3 regions of the Oceanobacillus locisalsi genome follow, and region 2 is predicted to be linked to each of the others. Evidence: riboswitches for the same ligand, from Rfam matches in the RefSeq annotation. Region 2 holds a riboswitch; each other region holds the start of a gene.
The links. Region 2 has a riboswitch for preQ1 ahead of queC (7-cyano-7-deazaguanine synthase QueC). Riboswitches for the same ligand answer to the same signal wherever they lie in the genome.

Region 1: it holds a riboswitch for preQ1, as region 2 does, so the genes downstream of both, queF (preQ(1) synthase) here and queC (7-cyano-7-deazaguanine synthase QueC) in region 2, are expected to answer to the same signal.
Region 3: it holds a riboswitch for preQ1, as region 2 does, so the genes downstream of both, ACFQ19_RS03445 (QueT transporter family protein) here and queC (7-cyano-7-deazaguanine synthase QueC) in region 2, are expected to answer to the same signal.

What each region holds. Positions count from the first base shown of each region.
Region 1 covers NZ_JBHTKK010000002.1:386,566-394,612, forward strand. Annotated here, with positions in the region: gene ACFQ19_RS04030 (universal stress protein) at 1-110, shown strand, start outside; gene ACFQ19_RS04035 (hypothetical protein) at 382-846, shown strand; partial or broken gene ACFQ19_RS04040 (ZinT/AdcA family metal-binding protein) at 892-1,424, shown strand; gene ACFQ19_RS04045 (alpha/beta fold hydrolase) at 2,062-2,868, shown strand; gene murB (UDP-N-acetylmuramate dehydrogenase) at 3,151-4,080, shown strand; PreQ1 riboswitch class I at 4,227-4,273, shown strand; gene queF (preQ(1) synthase) at 4,370-4,867, shown strand; gene ACFQ19_RS04060 (queuosine precursor transporter) at 4,915-5,550, shown strand; gene ACFQ19_RS04065 (LysR family transcriptional regulator) at 5,736-6,608, shown strand; gene acnA (aconitate hydratase AcnA) at 6,758-8,047, shown strand, end outside.
Region 2 covers NZ_JBHTKK010000009.1:597-8,643, reverse strand. Annotated here, with positions in the region: gene ACFQ19_RS08885 (osmoprotectant ABC transporter substrate-binding protein) at 1-356, opposite strand, end outside; gene ACFQ19_RS08880 (ABC transporter permease) at 371-1,018, opposite strand; gene ACFQ19_RS08875 (betaine/proline/choline family ABC transporter ATP-binding protein) at 1,034-2,185, opposite strand; gene ACFQ19_RS08870 (GbsR/MarR family transcriptional regulator) at 2,445-3,035, shown strand; gene ACFQ19_RS08865 (BKACE family enzyme) at 3,025-3,909, shown strand; gene ACFQ19_RS08860 (3-hydroxyacyl-CoA dehydrogenase NAD-binding domain-containing protein) at 3,920-4,888, shown strand; gene ACFQ19_RS08855 (thioesterase family protein) at 4,908-5,348, shown strand; PreQ1 riboswitch class I at 5,568-5,612, shown strand; gene queC (7-cyano-7-deazaguanine synthase QueC) at 5,699-6,370, shown strand; gene queD (6-carboxytetrahydropterin synthase QueD) at 6,370-6,837, shown strand; gene queE (7-carboxy-7-deazaguanine synthase QueE) at 6,830-7,558, shown strand; gene ACFQ19_RS08835 (DUF1835 domain-containing protein) at 7,664-8,047, shown strand, end outside.
Region 3 covers NZ_JBHTKK010000002.1:267,490-275,536, reverse strand. Annotated here, with positions in the region: gene ACFQ19_RS03460 (DUF3953 domain-containing protein) at 29-265, opposite strand; gene ACFQ19_RS03455 (calcium/sodium antiporter) at 401-1,351, opposite strand; gene ACFQ19_RS03450 (VOC family protein) at 1,452-2,303, opposite strand; PreQ1 riboswitch class I at 2,581-2,625, shown strand; gene ACFQ19_RS03445 (QueT transporter family protein) at 2,636-3,118, shown strand; gene ACFQ19_RS03440 (DUF3891 family protein) at 3,248-4,015, shown strand; gene metA (homoserine O-acetyltransferase MetA) at 4,145-5,059, opposite strand; gene ACFQ19_RS03430 (catalase) at 5,331-6,929, shown strand; gene ACFQ19_RS03425 (SRPBCC family protein) at 6,979-7,473, opposite strand; gene aroD (type I 3-dehydroquinate dehydratase) at 7,521-8,047, opposite strand, start outside.

The DNA of each region.
Region 1 (8,047 bases), on a different contig from region 2:
TAATGGTATTAGGAAGCAGAGGTCTTGGAGGTGTAGGCCGACTAATATTAGGAAGCGTCAGCAGCCAAGTGGTTCATCAGGCGCCATGTAAAGTAATGATTGTGAAATAAAAAAAAAGAAATCTAAAGCTTTGGGGCATATATCTACCTTAGCTTTAGATTTTTTATTATCGTATGATAGCAGTATTTGTAAGATGATGCTGCCAAGCTTAAGGTTTCCTCTTGTTTGGATGCAGCAGTTCCTCAACCTGATAAAACGATTCCCAATAATATTGTATGTAAAAGTAAAAAAATGCTTGACCAATCATAAGGGTCTATGTATAATTTAAATCGTAATAATTACGAAAAGTAATCATTACGCATTAAGGAAGGAGCATCTGTTATGAAAAAATTTTGGCAAATAGGACTTATTTTGGGCTTTATCAGTTTTCTGTTTATAGCCGGATGCCAATCCGGAGAAGGAGAAGCAGACAGTCAGGAGGAAGATACTGACAACCAAGAGGAAGTAAGTGAAGAAGAGGAGCATCATCATGATCATGGTGAGGAACAAGCTTCTTTTGATGATGTACCAGAAAATATAGAAATAGAAGGGTTATCCGACCATTATCATACAGGTGATGTTTTTAAATTAGAAGCAGTAACAGAGGAAGAAGGATTGGATCATTGGCATTGGTACATACGTGATTCTTCTGACGAGGAATGGACAGTAGCAGAAGATCAATATGAAGACTCTTATATGGGAGATGCAGAAGTAGACGGGCAAGAGGTGCTTGCTGTTCTTTATGATGATGATCATGAGCCGGTTGCTAAGTCACCTGTTACCGAAATCACGATTGATGACCACTAGGATGGACATCACCATCATCATAGAGACGATGAAGAGAGCTGGCAGATCTATGAAGGATATTTTGAAGACGAGCAAGGAGAAGATCGTCCGCTTAGTGATTGGGAAGGAGACTGGCAATCTATCTACCCATATTTAGAGGATGATTCTTTAGATGAAGTATTTGAACATAGGGCGGAAGAAAGTGACGATATGACAGCCGATGATTACAAAGATTGCTATACGGCTGGTTACGAAACCGATGTCGAGCGTATCGTTATTGATGGAGATGAAATCACTTTTTACCAAAACGGTGAAGAGCACACAGGTACGTACGCTTATGACAGCTATGAAATTCTTGAATATGAAGCAGAAAACGCGGCGTTCGTTATATTTTCGAACTAGAGGGAGAAGCAGATGAACATCTGCCGGCATATATTCAATTTAGTGATCACGGAATCGCACCTGGTGAATCATGGCATTTCCACTTGTGCGTAGGAGATGAAAATGAAGACTTATTAGAAGAAATGGATAATTGGACGACTTACCATCCATCTGATTTAGGTGAAGAAGAGATTATGCATGAATTAATTGTCCACTAAGGCTTAAAGCAAATGGAATGCTGCTAAAAAGGCAGGTTCTATTTGCTTTTTTTCTGCAAATAACTCAACTTACGCCCTTTAAAAAGTAATTTCTATTCCGTACAGCTGTTGAGAAAGGTGAGAAGGTGAAGTGTAAGGCTACCGCTGCGGCGGACCGTTTTGCTTTCCGACGTACAAATATTTTCGATGGGACGAGTAAGCAAAGGAAGTTCGACCAAGGTCGATCCTTCCTTAATCTTTCCTTTCTGTGCATGAAAGTTATTCTTGATATGAGACTCATACTGTCATGTAACTGAAACACCAGAATGATTGGTTATTTAGGCTTAAAAGCGATTACTTCATCAGGTTGTTATTTTTCTAAACGCTGTAGTATCCCATCAGAGCGCAGGGCTTGGCCGGAGTGGGAGCTACACATCATATCTTATTCACCCTGGAACAGCAGGTTTTCTATTTTATTTTAGCTTCTGCTGTTTCCGCTGTTTATATTTTAGACAAAAAGATATGTCGGTACTGTAAAAAAATGAATACATAAAGCATTAGAAGGGTGTCCCGAAAAGGGAACGATGTTATAATAGCTACGTGCTTTTGATTATGTTACACACACAGATTTACAATAGAAATTGAGGGAAATAAATACATGAAAAAGCAGATTATCATTATTACTTTAAGTGTACTCATTGTCAGCGGTGCTGCTTTGAGTGTTTACTTTTATCAAAAGGACGAAACACAAGCTGGAGAATATACAGGGGCACCCACTGTTTTTATACATGGATATAAAGGAACGGAAAATTCATTTGGTTATATGCTGGATCGCTTTGAAAATATACATCGATGGGGAAATAAAGGTTTTATTTACTATGTGAAGGAAAATGGTGACATTGTCGATTATAACTTAAATAATGGAAGATATGCGCCGACATTTGTGCAGATTGTGTTAGAAGATAACCGTGCCAGTTTTAAAGATAGTACAGAATGGGTTGCGAAAGTGCTGCGCCATCTAAAGAATAATTATCGTGTGGAAGATGTGAATTTAATTGGACATTCAATGGGCGGTATCTTAGCAGTGAAATATACAATGGAATATACAAGAAACGAATACCCGACAGTAAATAAACTTGTGGCAATAGGCAGTCCATTTGATGGTATTTATAATGAAGGCTATTTTGAACTTCATCAGGATGCTGCAGCGGAGGATTTGAAGCCGGATTCGCATGCTTTAAATATGCTGCGGGAGAATATGTTTCCGGCAGATGTAAATGTGTACAGTATTGCCAGTACGGGAGATTCTGTTGCCGTGCCAGAAAGTGTCAAAACACTGAGATATTTGATACCGGAGAAAAATTTTCAAGAGACCATTATTGATGATCCGCACCTTACACACAGTGCTTTGCATGAAAGCCTGCAAATTGATGAATTGATTCATAGCTTTTTGTGGCAAGATTAATCAGATTCAACTACAATAGTATAGGATTGAATTATCAGCATAAGATTCATTTTATAACGGAGAACCGCCCATAAAATGCCCGCCTCCAAATACAGAGAGAGAATAAATGTATTTAGGCGGAAGATAACAGGCGCTAACTCCCTGAATCACGCAGGCTAATCATTCTGTGGAAGAAAAGCAAAAACTCCTTCAGAATGAAGTTTCGTTTTATATAGCTTTGAAAGTACGAATAACAAAGTCAAAAAAGCTTCATCGCTTTTGACAAATTAAAGGATTGATAGCATGAATAATTACCGACATCTCTATGAACGATTAAGTCAACATACGGATAAAAATAACGTCCTGGTGGATGAGCCGATTAGAAAACATACGTATACGAGATTAGGCGGCACGGCGGATTTTTATATAACGCCGTCTGCTTATGAAGAAGTGCAGGCGATCATCCGTTTTGCCAACCAGGAAAATGTACCATTTACAATGCTCGGAAATGGCTCCAATTTGATTGTGAAAGATGGAGGCATCCGCGGAATTGTGATGAATTTGCAACAGCTGTCATCGATTTGGAGAGAAGAGGAGAAGGTTATCTCCCAAAGCGGCGCAAGGATTATTGACGCATCGCGTTTCGCTTTAGAAGAAGAGCTTGCCGGATTAGAGTTTGCTTGTGGTATTCCAGGTTCAGTCGGCGGAGCATTGTATATGAACGCCGGGGCATACGGAGGAGAAATTAAAGATGCATTGGAAAGTGCAGTGGTTGTAACAAGAGATGGTGATCTGCTAAAGTTAACTGCCGATCAATTAGACCTCAGCTATCGCACAAGTAATATTCCGGATAATGGATATATTGTTTTAGAGGCAACATTCGCCTTAAAACTTGGAAATAAGGAAGAAATTAAAGAAGCAATGGATGATCTTACATATAAAAGAGAGTCCAAACAGCCGCTTGAATACCCGTCTTGCGGCAGTGTATTCAAACGTCCGCCTGGATTTTTTGCCGGAAAACTGATTCAAGACAGTAATCTTCAAGGAAAGAAAATCGGTGGAGCAGAAGTATCTACTAAACATGCTGGCTTTATTGTTAATAAAAATAATGCAACAGCATCGGAATATATTTCATTAATTGAATTTGTTCAGGAGACGGTCAAAGAAAAGTTTGCTGTGCAATTAGAACGTGAAGTACGGATTATTGGTGAAGACAGAGAAGAAAACAGGTGATAGAAAAATTCCGGGTTTAAAAGCTGATACCCGGAATTTTTTTACGAGGGCAATAATTAGTGATGTTTCACGAAGAATTGTCGCACAAAACAAGATTGACAGCCCAAAGGTTCCTTTTTATAATAGGTAGTGTTAATTTCAATCAACAGGTAGAGGTTCTTAGCATTAACCCTCTATAAAAAACTAAGGACAACTTGTGATTATCCAGTCATGTTCCTTAGGGGCATGGCTTTTTTGTGTTTAAAGCATGAAAAGACCAACAGATGTATACCAAAGGAGGTGAAGCAGCATGGCAGGAAGAAGTGAGAAAGAACTAAAAGAAATGGATTTATTGGGAAATCAGGAGACTGCCTATGCTTTTAATTATACACCGGAAGTGTTAGAAACATTTGATAACCAGCATCCTGACCGGAATTATTTTGTCAAATTAAACTGTCCGGAATTTACAACGCTTTGTCCCAAAACAAATCAACCTGATTTTGGAACCATTTATATCAGCTATATTCCGGATATTAAAATGGTAGAAAGCAAATCATTAAAATTATATTTATTCAGTTTCCGGAATCACGGTGATTTCCATGAAGATTGTGTCAATATTATTATGAATGATTTAATCGATTTGATGGATCCGCGTTATATTGAAGTGAGAGGGAAATTCACGCCGCGCGGAGGCATTTCCATTGATCCTTATTGCAATTATGGAAAGCCGGGAACAAAATTTGAAACGATGGCGGAAAATCGGTTAATGCAGCATGATATGTATCCGGAAAAGGTAGATAATCGATAGAGGGAAACGTTAGATCCTTGCACCTGTGAAGAGAAGGGAACAGGATAATGTATATTTATTTTAATGCTATTTTTGTCGGCTTGTTATTATTGTCGAACATTTTATCAGTGAAATTATTTCAAATGGGAAGCATCGTGTTGCCTGCAGCAGCGATTGTTTATGTGGTTACCTATCTGATGACGGATGTTATTGGGGAAGTGTATGGAAAGGATGCAGCCAGAAAAACGGTACAAGCCGGATTTTTCACACAAATCATTGCAATGCTATTTATCTATATTTCCATTCAACTTCCGCCGGCAGCCGATTTTCAATCACAGGCGGCTTTTGAAGAGATTTTTAGCGGTAGCTTCCGGATTATTATTGCAAGCCTTGTTTCTTATTTTGTCAGCCAGCACTTGGATGTCTCCATTTTTCATACTTTAAAAGAGCGGCATGGAAGAAAAAAGCTGTGGCTGCGTAATAATTTATCAACGATGATCAGCCAGCTTTTTGATACCGTCCTGTTTATTATTATTGCTTTTTGGGGAGTTGTTCCGACATCCGTTCTGCTGGGAATGATTGTCTCGCAATATATATGGAAATTTACCGTTGCGGCGGTTGATACACCATTTGCGTATTTACTTGTCCGCTGGGCGCGTAAATATGAGGCAAAACATCAAACAGCGTTATTGGAAGCATCCTGATATCTCATAAAAGACCAGCTAGTGAAAAAACTAGCTGGTCTTTTATGAGAAGAAAGAGAATATAGGATAGTAATTCTCCATTTTTAATAGCGTTTAATCATCACTTTTCTTAAGAATTTTTCATTCATGCTTTTATTGATGTAATATAAAATAATAAAGATAATTAGTTGAAAGGAAGTGGGGAAGTGGACCAAAAGGATTGGGAAATCTTATGGATGATAAAAAAAGAAGGCAATATTTCAAAAGCAGCGAAGAAGTTATTTATGACACAGCCCGCAGTAACTGTAAGAATTAAAAAAATGGAAAAAGAATTAAACGTAAATATCGTATACCAGATGAATCGCGGTGCTCAACTAACACCACAGGGAGAATATTTAGCAGAACAGGCTTTAGATTATTTGAAACAAATAGAAGAGCTTAAGGGTTTCTTATCTAGTATGAGGGAACCGCTTGTTGGAACATTGAAAATTGGAGTTTCCAATTTTATGACGAGATATAAGATTCCTGATATTTTACAGCAATTTAAAGAAAAACATCCGTTAGTTCAATTTAATGTTACCAGCGGTTTTAGCAGTGAAATATTCAAAATGATGCAGGATCAGGATATTCACATTAGTTTTGTGAGGGGAGATTATGCCTGGCGAGACCACAAACATTTATTATTTGAAGAACCAATATGTGTAGCCTCAATGAATAAAATTAATTTGGAAACTCTACCTGATACGCCTCGAATTGAATATAAAACTGATTATAAATTAAAGGAACTAATTGATACATGGTGGTTAGAAAATTATATACAAGCACCAAATATCCATATGGTTGTCGGGCAAACGGACATATGTAAAGCAATGTTGAATCAAGGTCTTGGTTATGCTATTTTACCTAAATTGGTAGTTAATGATATTCCTAATGTTTATAAGATAAATCTAAAAGATAAAAATAATAATCCAGTAGCACGTTCTTCCTGGATGCTTTATAAAGAGCAATCATTTCAGCTCAATATCGTTAGGACATTTGTAGATTTTATCAAAACCATTGATTTTCAAGAGCCCATATAATAGTGATCTAATTAGTTGGATGTATTTACGTATCAATGTTATTCTTTTTATTTATGTTTATTTATAAAAAATCGATACTTCAATTATGACTGCGCTTACATTAAACTGATGATAATCAAATTTGAAATAAATCATAGGGGAGTATTTTTATGAATGAAGAACTGCTCTTGGAAAATAAAGACAGATTTACACTTAAGGGGAAGAGTTATCATTATTATTCATTAAAAAAGCTAGCTGCAGAAATGGGAAAAGATTTTTCTCGATTGCCATATAGTATAAAAGTTATTTTAGAAGCAGCACTTAGAAATATAGACGGCAAGAAAATAACAAAAAATCATGTATATCAATTAGCCAGTTGGGCTGATGAAAAAGAAGGAAAAAAGGAGGTGCCATTTAAACCATATCGGGTCTTATTACATGATACGACTGGCATTCCTGCAATTGTTGACCTTGCATTACTCAGGGATGCAGTAAATGAGTTAGGTGAAGATGTAGGTATAGTTAATCCGAAAATTCCAGTAGATTTAGTTGTAGATCATTCTGTAATGGTAGATTTTGCAGGGGCAGAAAATGCAAGAAGACTAAATGAAAAACGTGAATTTGAAAGAAATAGAGAAAGATTTCAATTCCTAAAATGGGCACAATCTAATTTTGATAATTTACGTGTTTTTCCACCTTCTTCAGGGATTATGCACCAAATCAATTTAGAGTATTTATCTAAAGTGGCTGTTATAGAAGAACAAGATGATGAGACGATTATCTTTCCAGATTCGTTGGTTGGTGCTGACTCCCATACGACAATGATTAATGGTTTAGGAATTGTAGGATATGGCGTAGGCGGTATTGAAGCAGAAGCAGCTATGCTTGGCGATCCACTTTATCTTCTAAGTCCAGAAGTAATTGGATTTAAATTAACAGGTTATTTACCTGAAGGTGCCACTGCAACGGATCTCGCGTTAACTATTACAAACATGCTTAGGGAAAAAAATGTTGTTGGAAAATTTGTTGAATTTTATGGACCAGGAGTGAAGTCACTAACTGTATTCGATCGTTCAACTATATCCAATATGGCACCGGAATCAGGTTCAACAATATCCTATTTTCCTGTTGATGATGAGACGTTGAATTATCTTCGTATGATTGGTCACAGTGAAGAAAAAATTGATTTAATCAAGACCTATTATCAAGAGCAGAATATGTTTTATGAAATAGGAACAAGTTACCCTGCATATTCGGATACGATTGAACTCGACCTCTCATCAGTGGTAACTACGCTAGCTGGTCCGAAAAGACCACAGGATCGCGTCGATTTAACAGATATGAAGCAAAGTTTTAAAAATCAATTGCGCAAATCTGTTTCAGACGGAGGATATGAATTAACAGATGAAGCTATTGAGAAGGAAGTTATTGTCGAAGGAGAAGTTTTAAAAACGGGTAGT
Region 2 (8,047 bases):
TTTTCATCAAATTCTTTTTTTACAATTTCCATTGCTTGGTCAGGGTCTGTAATACCTTCATAATTTAAGACGCCTTCCAAATCCGTTCCTGTATATCTGGTGGCTGTAATATCCACTTCATCTTGCATCATTGCCTGATGGAAAACCATCGAAGAGCCTAAATTTGTAACCAATTCAGTGTCTAAATCTGTATAATGCTCAATCATTTGAGCGAGTGTATTACCCCAAATTTCAGATTCTACCGTGTTCAAGGTTGCAATCCGAATCGTATTTTCTGAAGGCCCGCTGAGACCTGGTAATGAACAACCTGATAGAAGAAGGACTGAAAGAAGGGGAATAATCAATAATTTCTTCATATATGATCCTTCCTTTACGCCGTTTTTCGTAAGGCTTTAGATGTTAGTCCTTTTTCAAGGAGTGATAATAATCCGCTGGCAATTAACGCTAAAATAGTTGCCGGAACCGTACCAAGAACAATCAGCTCCGGTTGATAAAGATTCAGGCCATCAAAAATAAGGTCGCCTAAACCGCCGCCGCCGATAAATGCTGCAAGTGTTGCCCAGCCAATTAAGTAAACCGTTGCAAAACGGATACCTGACATAATAACTGGTAAAGCGAGCGGAAGCTCTACTTTGCGGATAATCTCCATATTATTCATTCCCATCCCTTTACCTGCTTCTTTTAAACTTGCATTTACTTCCTTGACACCCGTATACGTATTTCGAAGGATGGGAAGTACGGAATAGATAAACAAAGCAACAATCGCTGGTACCGTGCCTACACCAAGAAAAGGCATCAAAAAGGCCAGAATAGCCAGACTCGGAATAGTCTGCAATATGCCAACGAATGATATAAACCGATCCGCTGATTTGCTTGGTATACGGGTCAGTAAAATTCCTAACGGGACAGCAATTAGTATACCTAATACGATAGCTGCAATAGAGATATACAAATGCTCTCCTGTTTTTTCTAACAAATCCCATCCATAAGATGAGAGTGTATCCATCATTGTTTGCATTTTTATTTTGCCTCCTTAGGATTCGATAATGCCGGCTTCTTTTGATTCATCACCCCAGATGGTGTTATAAACCATATCTGCCAGAGCAGCTCTGGTGACAATACCTACTAATCTCTGCTCTTCTGTGATAACAGGTACATAAGCGGTGCCTCGCCGAAGCATACGATGCATCGTATCCTGGAGCAGGCTGTTTTTATCAACAGCATATTTTACAGTATCCATCACTTCATAAACATGATTTTTCTTTTTGTAATTGGAATCAACCATTTCAATATCGATATATCCTTTTAAAATGCCTGATTCATCAACGACCAGCAGCGAATCAACACGGTTGGCATGCATTCTTTGGATAGCATCTCTTAAACTGCTTTCCTCGTCTATCGTAATTGGGTCCGGATACATAATCTGTTCGACAAAAGTTATTTCCGGGCGGCTTTCTAATAACCGGTCTTTGCCAATAAAGTCTTCTACAAACTCTGTTGCTGGATGGCGGAGAATATCATCTGGCGTACCAACTTGGACAATTTTGCCTTGATTCATGATAACGATTTTATCAGCAAGCTTGATTGCCTCATCCATATCATGCGTGACAAATACAATCGTTTTATTCATTTCTTTTTGAAGCTTTTTGAATTCCTCTTGTAAGCTGTCGCGCGTAATTGGGTCCAGCGCTCCAAAAGGTTCATCCATTAAAATTAATGGGGGATTCGTTGCCAATGCTCTAAGTACTCCGATTCGCTGCTGTTGACCGCCACTCAGCTCATGCGGATAACGATCTAAATAATCTTCCGGTAAATTGACTAAGGAAATCAATTCTTTAGCCCGCTCCTGTTGTTTTTCTTTATTCCATTTCAATAGGGAACCTACCAGAGATATATTTTCTCCTACTGTCATATGCGGCATTAATCCAATTTGCTGTATGACATAACCAATGGATCGCCGAAGCTGGACGGCATCCTGTTCTAAAATATTGGTGCCATCTATCAAAATTTCTCCGCTTGTAGGTTCGATGAGACGGTTAATCATCTTCATGGTTGTGGTTTTTCCACATCCGCTTGGTCCAATGAAAACGACAAATTCTCCCCGTTCCACGTTCAGGTTCAGGTTATGAACGGAGGGAGTGTCATTTCCATCGAATTTTTTTGTGACTTCTTTAAATTCTAGCATTTAAAGCACCTCCATAACTTATTCCGTCAAAACTTAAAATCAGACTTATAAAGTATAATCAATAATCCAATAAAAACGAAAATCCGAAAAAATCGATTCTATACGTAAAATCTGTGCAATTTAAACTTTACAAACTTTATATAAGGGTTTATCTTAGAATTGCTTTTATTTACTTGGAATTTCTATCAAATATGAATTTTTGATTTTTATTTAATCCGTGGTAAAGTAGCTCATATACCGTAACAAAGGGGACTTGACAATGGAATCATATTCAAACAATCAATTACTTCAGGAAATCAGCGCTTGCGAGAATCTTCTTACAGATCGAATCGCCGATAATATGGAGACTTTTGGTGTGTCGTCAACGATTGGACGTCTGCTGGGTATTATTTATATGAACCGGGAGGCGATGACATTAGATGCACTTGCCGGCGAAACAGGTATGAGTAAAACCAGGATGAGCCAGGTCATGCGGGAAATGATTTCACTTGATATAGCAGAGAAAGAACATGTGAAAGGCAGCCGCAAAGATCATTATAATGTTGAACGCGATTATGCGCAGACGTTTATATCCTTATTTACAAGGAATTGGTCAGAAGTAGTAAAGCGTAATACCAATTTAGAACGTCGTTTAAGGGAGCAAATTCGTCATTTAGAGACTTTCTTAACGGAAGATTCCCCAGAGGAAGTAAAGAATCGGCTGGAAAGTTTACAAAAAGAATTAGATGAATGGCAAGCTTATTATCAATGGATTGATGGTCTTGTCGACTTTTTCGAAAGCGGCGAGATTTTTAAACATGTTCCTATTGTCACCCCAAATACGAAGGAGGAAATGCATGATGAAAAATAAACGTATTATTACTGCGGCATTGACAGGTGCTGGCGATACAACGGAGAAAAGCAAACATGTCCCGATTACACCTAAAGAAATTGCGGAATCTGCTATTGAATCAGCAAAAGCAGGTGCTGCCATTGCACATATTCACGTCCGTGACCCGAAAACGGGAAAACTTAGTCACGATGTGGAACTTTTTAGAGAGACGGTAGAACGAATCCGTGAATCCGATACGGATGTCATTATCAATATTACTGCCGGTGGCGGCGGCGACTTTGTTCCCAATCTCGAAAACCCGACACAGGGCGGCCCTGGTACAGATATTCAAACACCAAAAGAGCGGCATGAACCGGTCGGAAAACTGCTTCCGGAACTCACTACACTGGATTGCGGCAGCTTGAATTTTGGCAATCAGGTTTATTTAGGGCCGGAAGACTGGCTGCGTGAACATGCTAAACTGATTCAAGAAAGCGGCGTAAAACCGGAAATGGAAGTATTTGATACTGGACATATCCGTCTTGCGAATCAATTAATTTCGGAAGGATTAGTGGAAGGATCGCCAATGTATCAGTTTTGTCTTGGTATTCCGTGGGGAGCGGATGCAGATGCAGAAACGATAGAATATATGAAAAGACGAATTGTCGACGGGTCCCACTGGTCCGCATTTGGTATTGGCCGGATGCAGCTGCCGATTGTTGCACAGGCTGCTTTACTTGGCGGGAATGTCCGTGTCGGATTGGAAGATAATCTATATCTGGAAAAAGGCGTACTCGGTACGAATGCTCAGTTAGTAGATCAGGCTGTTAACATACTAAATAGTGTGAAACTGGAACCAATGACAGCAGCGGAAGCAAGAGAACAATTAAATCTAAAAACATTTAAGTCTTAAGAGGTGAATTATGGCACAAAAAACAATGGCTGTTTTAGGAACCGGTGTTATTGGTAATGGCTGGATCGCGCGCTTTTTAGCAAGTGGTCATCAGGTCCATGCGTTTGATCCGGATCCTGGTGCAAAAGAAAAAACAGAAAAAATGATTGATGATATTTGGATGACATTGGAAGAATATGGAATAAGCGATGAAGCAGCAAAGGAAAACCTGACTTTTTATGAAACTCTAGAAGAAGCTGTAAAAGAAGCTGATCTGGTACAGGAAAATGTTCCGGAACAAGAAGCATTGAAGAAAAAAGTGCTGGCACAAGTAGATGCAGCTGCCAAACCGACTGCAATCATTGCATCCAGTACCTCCGGCTATATGCCTTCTGTACTGCAGGAGGATTGCGAGAATCATCCGGAACGGGTTGTTGTCGCACATCCGTTTAATCCAGTTTACTTAATCCCGCTTGTGGAAATTGCAGGTGGCAAGCAGACTGAAAGAAGTTATATGGAAAAAGCAGAAAAAATGTATGAAGACATGCATATGAAGCCGCTTGTGATGAAAGGTGAAATCGACGGCCATATTGGTGACAGATTGATGGAAGCAATCTGGCGTGAAGGGCTTCATATTGTGAACGATGGTGTAGCGACTACCGAAGAAGTAGATAAAGCCATTGTTTATGGACCTGGTCTTCGCTGGGCATTGATGGGGCCGTTTTTGACACTTCATTTAGCTGGCGGCAAGGATGGTATGAGACACATGCTGGAACAATTCGGACCTGCATTGAAACTTCCTTGGACACGTCTGGTGGCTCCAGAGTTGACGGACGAATTAAGTGAAAAAGTAATTTCAGGAACTGCAGAACAAAGCGGAGACGTCCCAATTGAAGATCTGGAACATCGCCGTGACCGTTTCTTAATTAAATTGATGGCTTTGTTAGAGGAAGAAGGTTTCTGGCCGGCAGAAAGGTTGCTTTCATATGACAGAAAGTAAGCAGATATGGGAGGGGCGTGTGTTGCCTGAATGGGTAGATTATAATGGTCATCTGAATGATGCGTATTATGCTTTGATTTTCAGTCACAGCCTGGATGCTTTGATGGATGACATTGGTCTGGATGAAGATGGCAGAAAAGCACAAGCTTATACCATTTTCACCCTAGAAGCCCATATTAAATATTTAAAAGAAGCACATGAAAACGAAGAGTTGTATACGAATGTTACCGTGCTGAATCGGGACGCAAAGCGTATGCATCTCTGGTTTGAAATGAAAAACAAAGAAGATGACACCGTGGCAACCAGTGAACAGATGGTGATGGGGATGGATGAATCATCCGGACGCCCGGCACCATTTCCGGAATCTGTTGAGATAAAGGTGAAACAACTGCCAGAATTAGCTGAAGAAAACTGGCCTGCGGGAGCAAATAAGCCGATGGGCATCCGCAAGAAAAAGTAAGAAGTATGTGATATGCTCTCTTATCCATGTGAGGGGAAAAAGTAACATTCCTTGCAGCTGATAAGGGAGCATTTCCTATATTCATATAAGAGACAAAGTTTGAATCGCAACCCAACCGTTTCAACGCAGAACCATTCAAAAAACAGAAAATATTAACATACGGATGAAAAATATGTTATACTGCTCCTTGAGTAAAAATGAATAAAGTCTACTTTATAAGTAGGAGAGGTTCTAGGTACACCCTCTATAAAAAACTAAGGATAACCATACTGATTAAACCTTAGGTATGGTTTTTTCATATTTTAGGGTGTATAGAATTCTCTTTTTCAAATTGGAAAGGGGATTTTTTTATGGAAAAAAATAATAACCGAGCAGTTGTTGTCTTTAGCGGCGGTCAGGATAGTACCACCTGTTTATTTTGGGCATTGGAAAAGTTCGAGCATGTAGAGTTAGTTACCTTTGACTACAGTCAGCGCCATAGTTTAGAGATTGAGGTGGCAAAGGAAATCGCTGCAGATCAAGGGCTGAAACATCATATTTTAGACATGTCTTTACTGAATCAGTTAGCTCCCAATGCGTTAACAAGAGACGATATCGAAGTCGAGAACGCGGAAGATGGAGGGGTTCCTAATACCTTTGTGCCGGGAAGGAATTTACTGTTTCTTTCTTTTGCAACGATTCTAGCCAATCAAATTAATGCCAAGCATATCGTTACTGGTGTATGTGAAACCGATTTTAGCGGGTATCCGGATTGCCGTGATATCTTTACCAAATCATTAAATGTCACCTTGAATCTCTCTATGGATGAAGACTTTGTCATTCATACCCCGTTAATGTGGCTGGACAAAGCAGAGACGTGGGAATTAGCGGACGATCTGCGAGCCTTTGATTATGTAAGAGAACGAACGTTAACCTGTTATAACGGGGTGAGAGGTGCAGGGTGTGGAGAATGTCCGGCATGTCAATTGCGCCAACGGGGATTAGATCAATACTTGGAAAAAAGACAGGAGAGGAATGTGTGATGTTCGGGTTTCGTATTGTCGAAGAGTTACAAAAGCTGGATAAAGATATTCAAAGGGAACAGCTGGCTTATCATCAGAAACGGGTGATGGTAAGTAAAGAATTTATATTCGATGCTGCCCATCATCTGCATTGTTATGAAGGAAAGTGTAAAAATCTTCATGGTCATACATATCAAGTCGTCTTTGGTATCAGCGGTTTTGTGGATGAGATAGGGATGGTGATTGATTTTGGTGATATCAAAGAAATTTGGAAAGATAAGATTGAAGTATTTTTAGATCATCGTTATTTAAATGAAACCTTACCGAAAATGAATACTACTGCGGAAAATATGGTCGTCTGGATGTTTGAACAAATGGAAGCAGCCATCCAAAAACTTCCCAACCAATGCCGGGTAGAATTTGTTCGTTTATTTGAAACACCGACAAGCTATGCAGAAGCAAGACGGGAGTGGATGGATCATGCGTAAAATACCAGTCTTAGAGATATTTGGCCCTACGATTCAAGGGGAAGGAATGGTCGTAGGAAGAAAGACGATGTTTGTTCGAACCGCTGGATGTGATTACCGGTGCGCCTGGTGTGATTCCGCATTTACATGGGATGGAAGTGCTAAAGAAGACATTGTACCGATGACGAGTGCGGAAATTTGGCAGCGGCTGCAAGAAATAGGCGGGAATTACTTTGATCATGTGACGATTTCAGGCGGGAATCCGGCTTTGTTAGCTGCTATGGATGATTTGATTGATTTGCTTCATGAACATCATATGGAGGTTGCCCTGGAAACACAGGGAAGCCGTTACCAGGATTGGTTTGTCAAAATCGATGATCTGACTATTTCTCCTAAACCGCCCAGTTCTAAGATGAAAACGGACTGGGAGAAATTAGATGATATTATTCATCAACTGGAAGTCAATGAGCGATTCATACATACCAGCTTAAAGGTAGTGATTTTTGATCAAGAAGACCTTCGCTATGCTGAAAAAGTACATCAGCGTTATCCGAAGATTGCTTTTTTCCTACAGGTAGGGAATGATGATTTAGAGGAGATAGAGCCGCAGCACTTATCGCAGCATTTATTGAATAAATATGAGTGGTTAATTGACCAAGTAGTGGCGTCAAGTATGCTGAACCGTGTTCGCGTCCTTCCGCAGGTACATGCATTAGTCTGGGGAAATAAGCGAGGGGTTTAGGTAAAAGATAAATCTGCAGTTCATCTATAATAGAAATGATGAAGAAAAACTGTTATCATTTTAGCAAAACAGATAATAAAATGATAGCAATGGAGGGCACTTATATTGATTCATCTTATATTCGGAATTGCTGCAGATAGTGGTTTAAAACATGCTTTTCGGGAGCAAAACCATCAAATTATCGGGTTCCCGATCGATTTTTCTACGGGCCCGATCAACCATATTCATCAGCCTGAGGGTATCAAGGAGCATTTTAATTGGAAGGCTTCCTCTTTTCAAGAGAAAGCGGACTATGACTATGGTATGGAGCAAGTTGCTTTTCAAAGGGCGCTGAAACAGCTATCCGAAATAAAAGAAGGGGACAAGCTGACCATCTGGACTTGTGAAAATGCGTCGGAGCAAATCGGCCTGCGAATCAGCTGTTATTTATTAAAAGAGAAGAAGGTGGAATTAACACGGATAAATACTGCTGAAGCAATGAAGAAATAT
Region 3 (8,047 bases), on a different contig from region 2:
ATTTTCTCTTATAAATATGTTATATCTATTAATGAAATAAGAACCCCTGTACGGAAACATAAAACACAAACAGAGAAGCAATAATGCAAATATATCCCCAGAAATCCTTTTTAGATTGTTGAATACTTATTCCTCCTGTAATCACTATGACAACACCCAATAGAAATAAGTAATAAGGAGCAAGTCCAAAATTTTGGGTTATCATACTATATCCTGCCAACACAATAATAACTATTGATAAGAGGATTCTTCCTTTTTGTACCATCGTTCCTCCTAAATCCTTCTTTGTATTTTTTATAGCTGTTTTACATTCCATTCTATATAACCTTATACCTTTACTTTAAAAACTCGATAAACAAGTTTGAAAACGTATCAAAAGATACAGTCCTTCTAGGATTTTTTAATTTCTCATAATAATATAAACCATATAGATGACATACATAAGGAAAAGAATGAATCCTTCCTTGCGCCCGATCCGAAAACCTGTCCTTGAAAAAATAAGTAATAAAATCGTCAATACAATCATAATCCAGATATCTGTAAAAATAACAGGATTAATCGACAATGGGGAAATTAATGAAGTGGTACCCAAAACAAATAGTATATTAAAGATACAACTGCCAACCACGTTCCCCATGGCAATCTCACTTTCTTTTTTCAACGCTGCAGATATCGATGTAACCAGTTCCGGGAGTGATGTTCCGACAGCAACAATAGTCAGGCCGACTAAAGCCTCGCTCATCCCCCATGCCAGCGCAATTTCTGTTGCATTATTTACAACAAACTGGCCGCCTATAATAATGGCTGCAACACCAATCACCGTAATAAGCGTGCTTTTCCCCCACTTTACATTCGAATCTCCAATGGGTTTCGTTTCTTTCCTGCTTTTTAAACCTACCTCGATAATATAGTACATAAAAATAGACAGAAACAAGATGAATATAAACCCGTCACTTCTGCTAAGTATATTTTCTGCAGATCCTTGTAATGTCACGTCTCCAGCCAATGCTATTAAAGCTAAGGAAGCCAGTAATGTAAAAGGAATCTGCTTCACAATCATTTCATTTTTCACCTGAAGCGGAAAGATAACCGCTGCAATACCTACAACCATCGTTATATTAAAAATATTACTTCCGACGACATTCCCGACCGACACATCTGCCGTTCCCTGGATTGCCGCAATAAGACTGACTGTCACTTCCGGCGCACTGGTTCCCAAAGCAACAATGGTTAATCCGATTAATACCGGGGGAACACGCAACAGTCTGGATATATTAGCAGAACCGTCTACAAACCAGTCCGCTCCTTTTACTAATAAAATAAACCCTACAATTAATAAAATATATTCCATAAAAATACTCCCTATCTTTTCCTGCTCTTGTGTTTATATTCTACCGTAATTGTATTTGTCTATCCACTATTTACAGGCAGCTGATTTTTTCTTTACGGAATCAGTTAAAAGATAGAACGATTTGGTTTCCTGCAGGGTCCTTCACCATATCTTCATTAACCGAATAACCCAAAGCTTCGAGCCTTTGCTTTGCTTTTTCTGTTTCTTCTTTGGTTGGATAAGCTATCGTAAAAACATGCAGCCCTGTTTCATTGGAATCAGGAATTGGCGCATCTGTCCCATTCCATGTATTAATAGCAACATGATGATGATACCCTCTATCGGACAAAAAAGAAGCCCCTGAAAAAGCCATTACCTCTTGAAAGCCTAATCCTTCTATATAGAATTCCTTTGCTTCCCGCAAATTATTCACATGTAAATGAATATGTCCAATAAGCGTTTTTTCAGGCATCTTATTCCAATCCGCTGTTACTGATTCCAAAAGTCCATCTGCATCCAGCGGGTCTGTGCTCATCTGCACGAACTCTCCCGACCAATTCCAGGTACTAGATAAGCGGTCGCTTGCTACTTCGATTCCATTGCCATCCGGGTCAGAAAAATAGAGCGCTTCACTAACTAAATGATCAGCAGCCCCCAGCTGCAACGTGTATGCTCTGCCAGCTTGCAGCAAATGTTTTAAGAAATTTGCTAAATCAATTCTTGACGGAAGAAGGATAGCAACATGATAAAGGCCTGTTGTTCTTCGTTGTTTTGCCACCACATTTTCCGGCTGTTCCAGTGTGATCAAAGCTTTTTTTCCATCCGCTGAAAACATTGCTTTATGCGCTGTTCTCTCCATCACTTGAAAACCTAGGAAGTCTTGATAAAAAGCAATGGATCGCTGCAGATCAGTTACTTGCATCGTTATATCTGATACATGCATGGCCTGTGTTTCAAAAAATTTATTTTCCATCTTTCAGTCATCCCCTTTTTGGACTGTTTATTGTAGTGTAGCTAACTGTAGCCTGCCACCTCAAAAGCAGAGGTAAGTTGAATATTCTAAGCAGGAGACAGAACACTGTAATAATCTGATTCACTCCATTAATATTAACTAAAAATAACAAACTTACTTTATGTAATTAATTGTAACCGACGAATGATAATTGGTCAAAACTTCTTATTTGGATATTGCTTTGCACCTGAGCAACATCTGTTGTTTTCCTTCTTTAATCCTGATATGATACTCTATGCATAACGTGGTTCGTAACCATCCCACGATAAAAAACTAGGAGGAAAAAACAGAATATGAATATCAAGACACTTGTGGTGAATGGCATTATTGCAGCATTATATGTGGCCGTATCTTTATTGGTATCGCCAGTTGCATTTGGGGCGATTCAATTTCGAATATCTGAGATGTTCAACCATTTAATTATCTTTGATAAACGTTATTTTTTCGGGATTACAATTGGTGTATTTGCTTCTAATTTATTTTCTATGGCAGGCGGCCTGGACCTCGTTTTCGGGACAGCACACACTGCTATATCTTTAGGCATTATCATTTTCTTGAAAAAATATATTAAAAACACATTATTGCTATTCTTTCTGAATACATTGGTTTTCAGTTTTAATATGTTTATCATTGCCTTTATGTTGAATATTGCTGTACAGCTGCCATTTTTATTTACTTGGCTCACAACTGCAGCCAGTGAATTTATTGTATTACTGATAGGTATCCCTATTTTTTATGCTTTATATAAACGGATCCACTTTGATAAAATGATATAAAGTAAAAAAAGACGATGGATAAGAGTCATCGTCTTTTTTTTACAATGGAAAGACGCATTTTATCATTGCATATAGACCAAACCTGTGAAGCAATTACAAACGACCATTATGGCGGGAGGAAGGCTTTAGATGATTATCCGAGACCAAGGGGAACATTTTATATTCATATCGCAAGTGGATCATGCTCTATTATCAGGAGAAATGTTGGAACAGTTAGCCCCTGTTTACTTTGAGCATACGCCTTATAAAGATGCCGTTATCTACGCCGCTTATCAGCATGATTCCGGATGGGAAGCATTTGACCGTCAGCCTTTTTGGAATGATCAGGCAAATCAGCCGTATTCCTTTATGGATTTCCCGGTAATTCCCAAAACGGTATTATACACGCATGGAATCAATATGGTCCAGGAACAGAACAACTATGCGGCTTTGCTCTGCAGTGAACATTATAAACAGTTCCTGACAGAAGTAACTGCGGAGGAAGCAAAAACATTCGTTCAGCAAGAAGCAGCGCGGCAGGAATGGCTGATCAGCATGATGAAAGATTTTGACAAGGAGCAGTTTGCGGCGGATTATGCGCTTTTACAATTTTCTGATACCCTGTCTCTGTTTGTATGTTTGAATGAAGCTGGAGCTGCAGATGAAGACCTTCATCCATTTTTCAGAAAAGGATTAGCTGTATCAAACAACGCTTCTGCATTGCCATCTGCTTTTTCTATCAGCTGGGCAGATACGGAGACAGTTACTATGGATCCTTTCCCTTTTTCATCCGCGTTCGCTATCGTTCTGAAATATAAACGCATACCGAAAACAAACATCCAACAACAGGGTCTAATTGATGCTTATGAACAAGCTTCTGTTTTATCAAAAACGATATGGATCAAACCCGCAACATAACTGGTGGCGGCGTTTAGTAAATAATAAGGGCAGGATGATTCCTGGCCTTATTTTTCCATTAAAAAGGTCCGGACTGATCCGAACCCCTTCCATGCATATCGCAGTAATACACCGCAATTTCTTCTATTTTTATTCTCCTCCCCACACATACGGGGTTTCCTGATACACATAATAGTTCAACCAATTCGAAAACAGCAGACTCGAATGGCTTTTCCACCGATGCTTCGGACGCCTGTCCGGATCATTATCCGGATAATAATTTTCCGGTATTTCCGTATTCACACCGCGGGCATGATCCCTTTCATACTCTTCTTTCAATGTCGATGCTGTATATTCTAAATGCCCCGTTGCCATGATATGCTTTCCGTCCTTGGAAGCAAGCAAGAATACGCCGGCTTTTTCAGACTCCGCAACCAGCTGCAAATCCGGATGGTTCTTAATTTCTTCTGCTGACACCGTTGTGTAGCGGGAATGCGGTGCTAGAAATACTTCATCAAACCCTCTCACCAGCCGTTCTTTTGGTGTCAACACGTCATGCTCAAAGATGCCAAAACATTTTTTCGAAAGCGGGTGCTTATCAATGCCATAATGATGATATAAAGCTGCCTGTGCCCCCCAACAAATATGGAGCGTAGAGGTCACATGGTCATTTGTCCAATCCATAATTTCTTGCAATTCTTCCCAATAATCAACATCAGCAAAGTCTAGATGTTCGACGGGAGAACCTGTAATAATCATGCCATCAAAGGTTTTATCCCGCACTTCTTCAAACGTCTTATAAAAGGTATCCAGATGGTTCTTGCTGGTTGTCTTTGATTCATGCGAAGCCATCCTTAAAAAAGAAATCCGAACTTGCAGCGGTGTATTCCCTAAATATCGTAACAGTTGTGTTTCTGCTTTTTGTTTTTCCGGCATTAAATTAAGAATAAGAATACTAAGCGGACGGATTTCCTGTGAAGCAGCACGCTGTTCATCCATCACAAAGATATTCTCTTCTTCTAAAATCTCTTTTGCCGGTAACTCTCTAGGAATTTTAATTGGCATGGTTGCTACCTCCACTTTTTATTTGTAAAACTTCATTATTTTTTAAATATTATTTATCACTTTCTTCTATCTAATTTAACTTTTCCAAAAAATGAGTTTATCCCTATTTTAAACGCTTGTTAGAAAAGGTCAACCTTTCCATCCATATTTCCAGAGAAATAATACATTTCTTTTTCCTGCTTCTTTGAGAAATTCACTAAAAACCGGTTAATTTCATCTGAATTGGCTATCCTAATAAGAAGAAATCTACAAAAGAAACGAGGATAAACACATGTCTGAAAAAGAAAAATCCACCAATCAAACCAACATTGAAAATGATAAAACCTTAACGACCCGCCAAGGTCATCCTGTAACCAACAATCAAAATATCCGTACTGTCAGTAATCGTGGCCCCGCAACGTTGGAGAACTATGATTTCATTGAAAAAATAAGTCATTTTGACCGTGAAAAAGTACCGGAACGGATTGTTCATGCCCGCGGTGCCGGAGCGCACGGGTATTTTGAAACCTATGGAACCGTTGGAGATGACCCTGCTTCTAAATATACGAGAGCAAAAGTTTTTCAGGATAAAGGAAAACAGACACCTGTATTTGTCCGCTTCTCAACCGTGGTTCATGGCACCCATTCTCCGGAAACGGTCCGCGATCCGCGCGGTTTTGCGGTGAAATTTTACACAGAAGATGGCAACTGGGATCTTGTCGGCAACAACATAAAGATTTTCTTTATTCGTGATGCGATGAAATTTCCGGATATGATTCATGCTTTCCGCCCGGATCCAGTCACGAACATTCAAGATTCTGAGCGCTTCTTTGATTTTTGTGCCAACTCGCCGGAATCTTTTCATATGGTGACGTTTATTTATTCGCCATGGGGAATTCCTGCAAATTACCGTATGATGCAGGGTTCTGGAGTAAATACCTACAAATGGGTCAATCAAGATGGAGAAGCTGTTCTTGTGAAGTATCATTGGGAGCCGAAACAAGGGATTAAAAATTTAACCATGAAAGAAGCTACAGAAATTCAAGGCGAGAATTTCAACCATGCGACACAAGATTTATATGATGCCATTGAAAACGACGATTACCCGGAATGGGAATTACTGGTACAGATCATGTCAGACGATGATCACCCGGAGCTTGATTTTGATCCGTTAGATGATACCAAACTGTGGCCGGAGGATAAATTTCCATGGCTGCCGGTCGGTAAAATGGTATTAAATCAAAATCCAGAGAATTATTTTACAGAAGTAGAGCAGGCATCATTCGGTACCGGTGTGTTAGTTGACGGGCTGGATTTTTCAGACGATAAAATGCTGCAGGGCCGTACCTTCTCTTACTCCGATACACAGCGTTATCGTGTCGGTGCCAACTACTTGCAAGTACCGATTAATGCAGCAAAAAAACGGGTGGCAACCAATCAAGAAGGCGGACAATTACGTCAGCAAAACGATAAAGCACCCGGCCAGAACCCACATGTCAATTACGAGCCGTCTGTACTTGGCGGTCTGGAAGAGGCAAAGCAGACTGGAAAAGAGTATACCCCTCATGCAGAAGGAAACCTTGTACGCGAATCCATTGAACGCAATGATAATACCAAACAAGCCGGCGAAACCTTCCGTCAGTTTGAAGACTGGGAAAAAGATGAATTACTGTCTAATCTGATTGGCGATTTATCAACCTGTGACAAGAAAATTCAAGATAAGATGATTGCATTAGCAGAAGAAGCGGATGAAGAATATGGACGCCGCCTGCGAGAAGGATTAGAGCAGACGAAAAAGCACGGCACCAGCCAGAATCCGTTAGGCGCATCGGATGCCGAACAGGCTCCAAAGCGCGCGGAAGAGCTAGGACATGATGCAGATCCATATTAATAGACAACAACAGTGCCTACGAAAGCATCAGCTTTTGAGGCACTGTTTTTTATTTATCTTCACTTAAAAAAGGAGCGGCTTGTTTCTTGTATGCTTCATAATGTGTTTTCCATGACTCTTTTGGGAAATCCATTGGTTTTCCTTCTAAGACTGCTTGAAACATATCTAAGCAGATATACCATCCTGCTAAATCTTTGGGAACATGATTACTCATCGCTGGAATATATTCTTTTAATATAAGCTTACACCCTTCTTCTACAGGTTCCAATTCAAACCGGACAGATCCATCTCCCCATTCAAATTGCCAATAAGAATAGGCTTGAAAATCTAAAATGGAAATACTGAAAGAGCTCCCTATCCCATCATTCATATGGAATGTCATCGTTCCGTTTTTACGCAAGTCTACCACTTCTAAATTCGGCATCCACTGCTGTAATTTATCATTTTGTGTAAGAACAGACCACACTTCTTCTATCGTCTTTTCCCATTGACGTTCATATGTTGCTATATATCCATTCGCTGCTTTTTCTAACGTTGCTGACATTTATTTTCCTCCTGCAATTATCATGCGTTTTATTAAAAAAACTCGTATCAAGCTCCTGTTGATTTATCCAGCACATCCAGTACTTGCCGCATTTCCCCGACAGGAATTTGCCCCGGGGCAGAAGCTTTTTCTCCTGCTCCAAAAGTTAATGCAGAACCAAATACCTGACCGGATAATCGGGTAATCACTCCGAGCGGACCCATCGACATTGTAATCATTGGCTTTGTTGTTATTTTTTGCATTTCATTGGTTGCAGAGAGCAACACTAACACATCATCTATCTCCTTTGGCATGACAGCTATTTTTAATACATCACCGCCAAGCTCATCTGCTTGCTTTAAACGTTGCACTATTTCTGCTTGGGGAGGTGTTTTTTGAAAATCGTGATTGGAAATGATTATGTATGTATTGCGTTGATGTGCTGCAGAAAGTAGATGATGTACTGTTTCCTCTCCTTGATAGAGTTCAACATCCACTAAATCTACCAGCCCAGTCTCGATAACAAATTGATTCAGGGACACATAATCTGCTTTGGAAAGTTCCTTCTCTCCCCCCTCTTGATGACTCCGAAAGG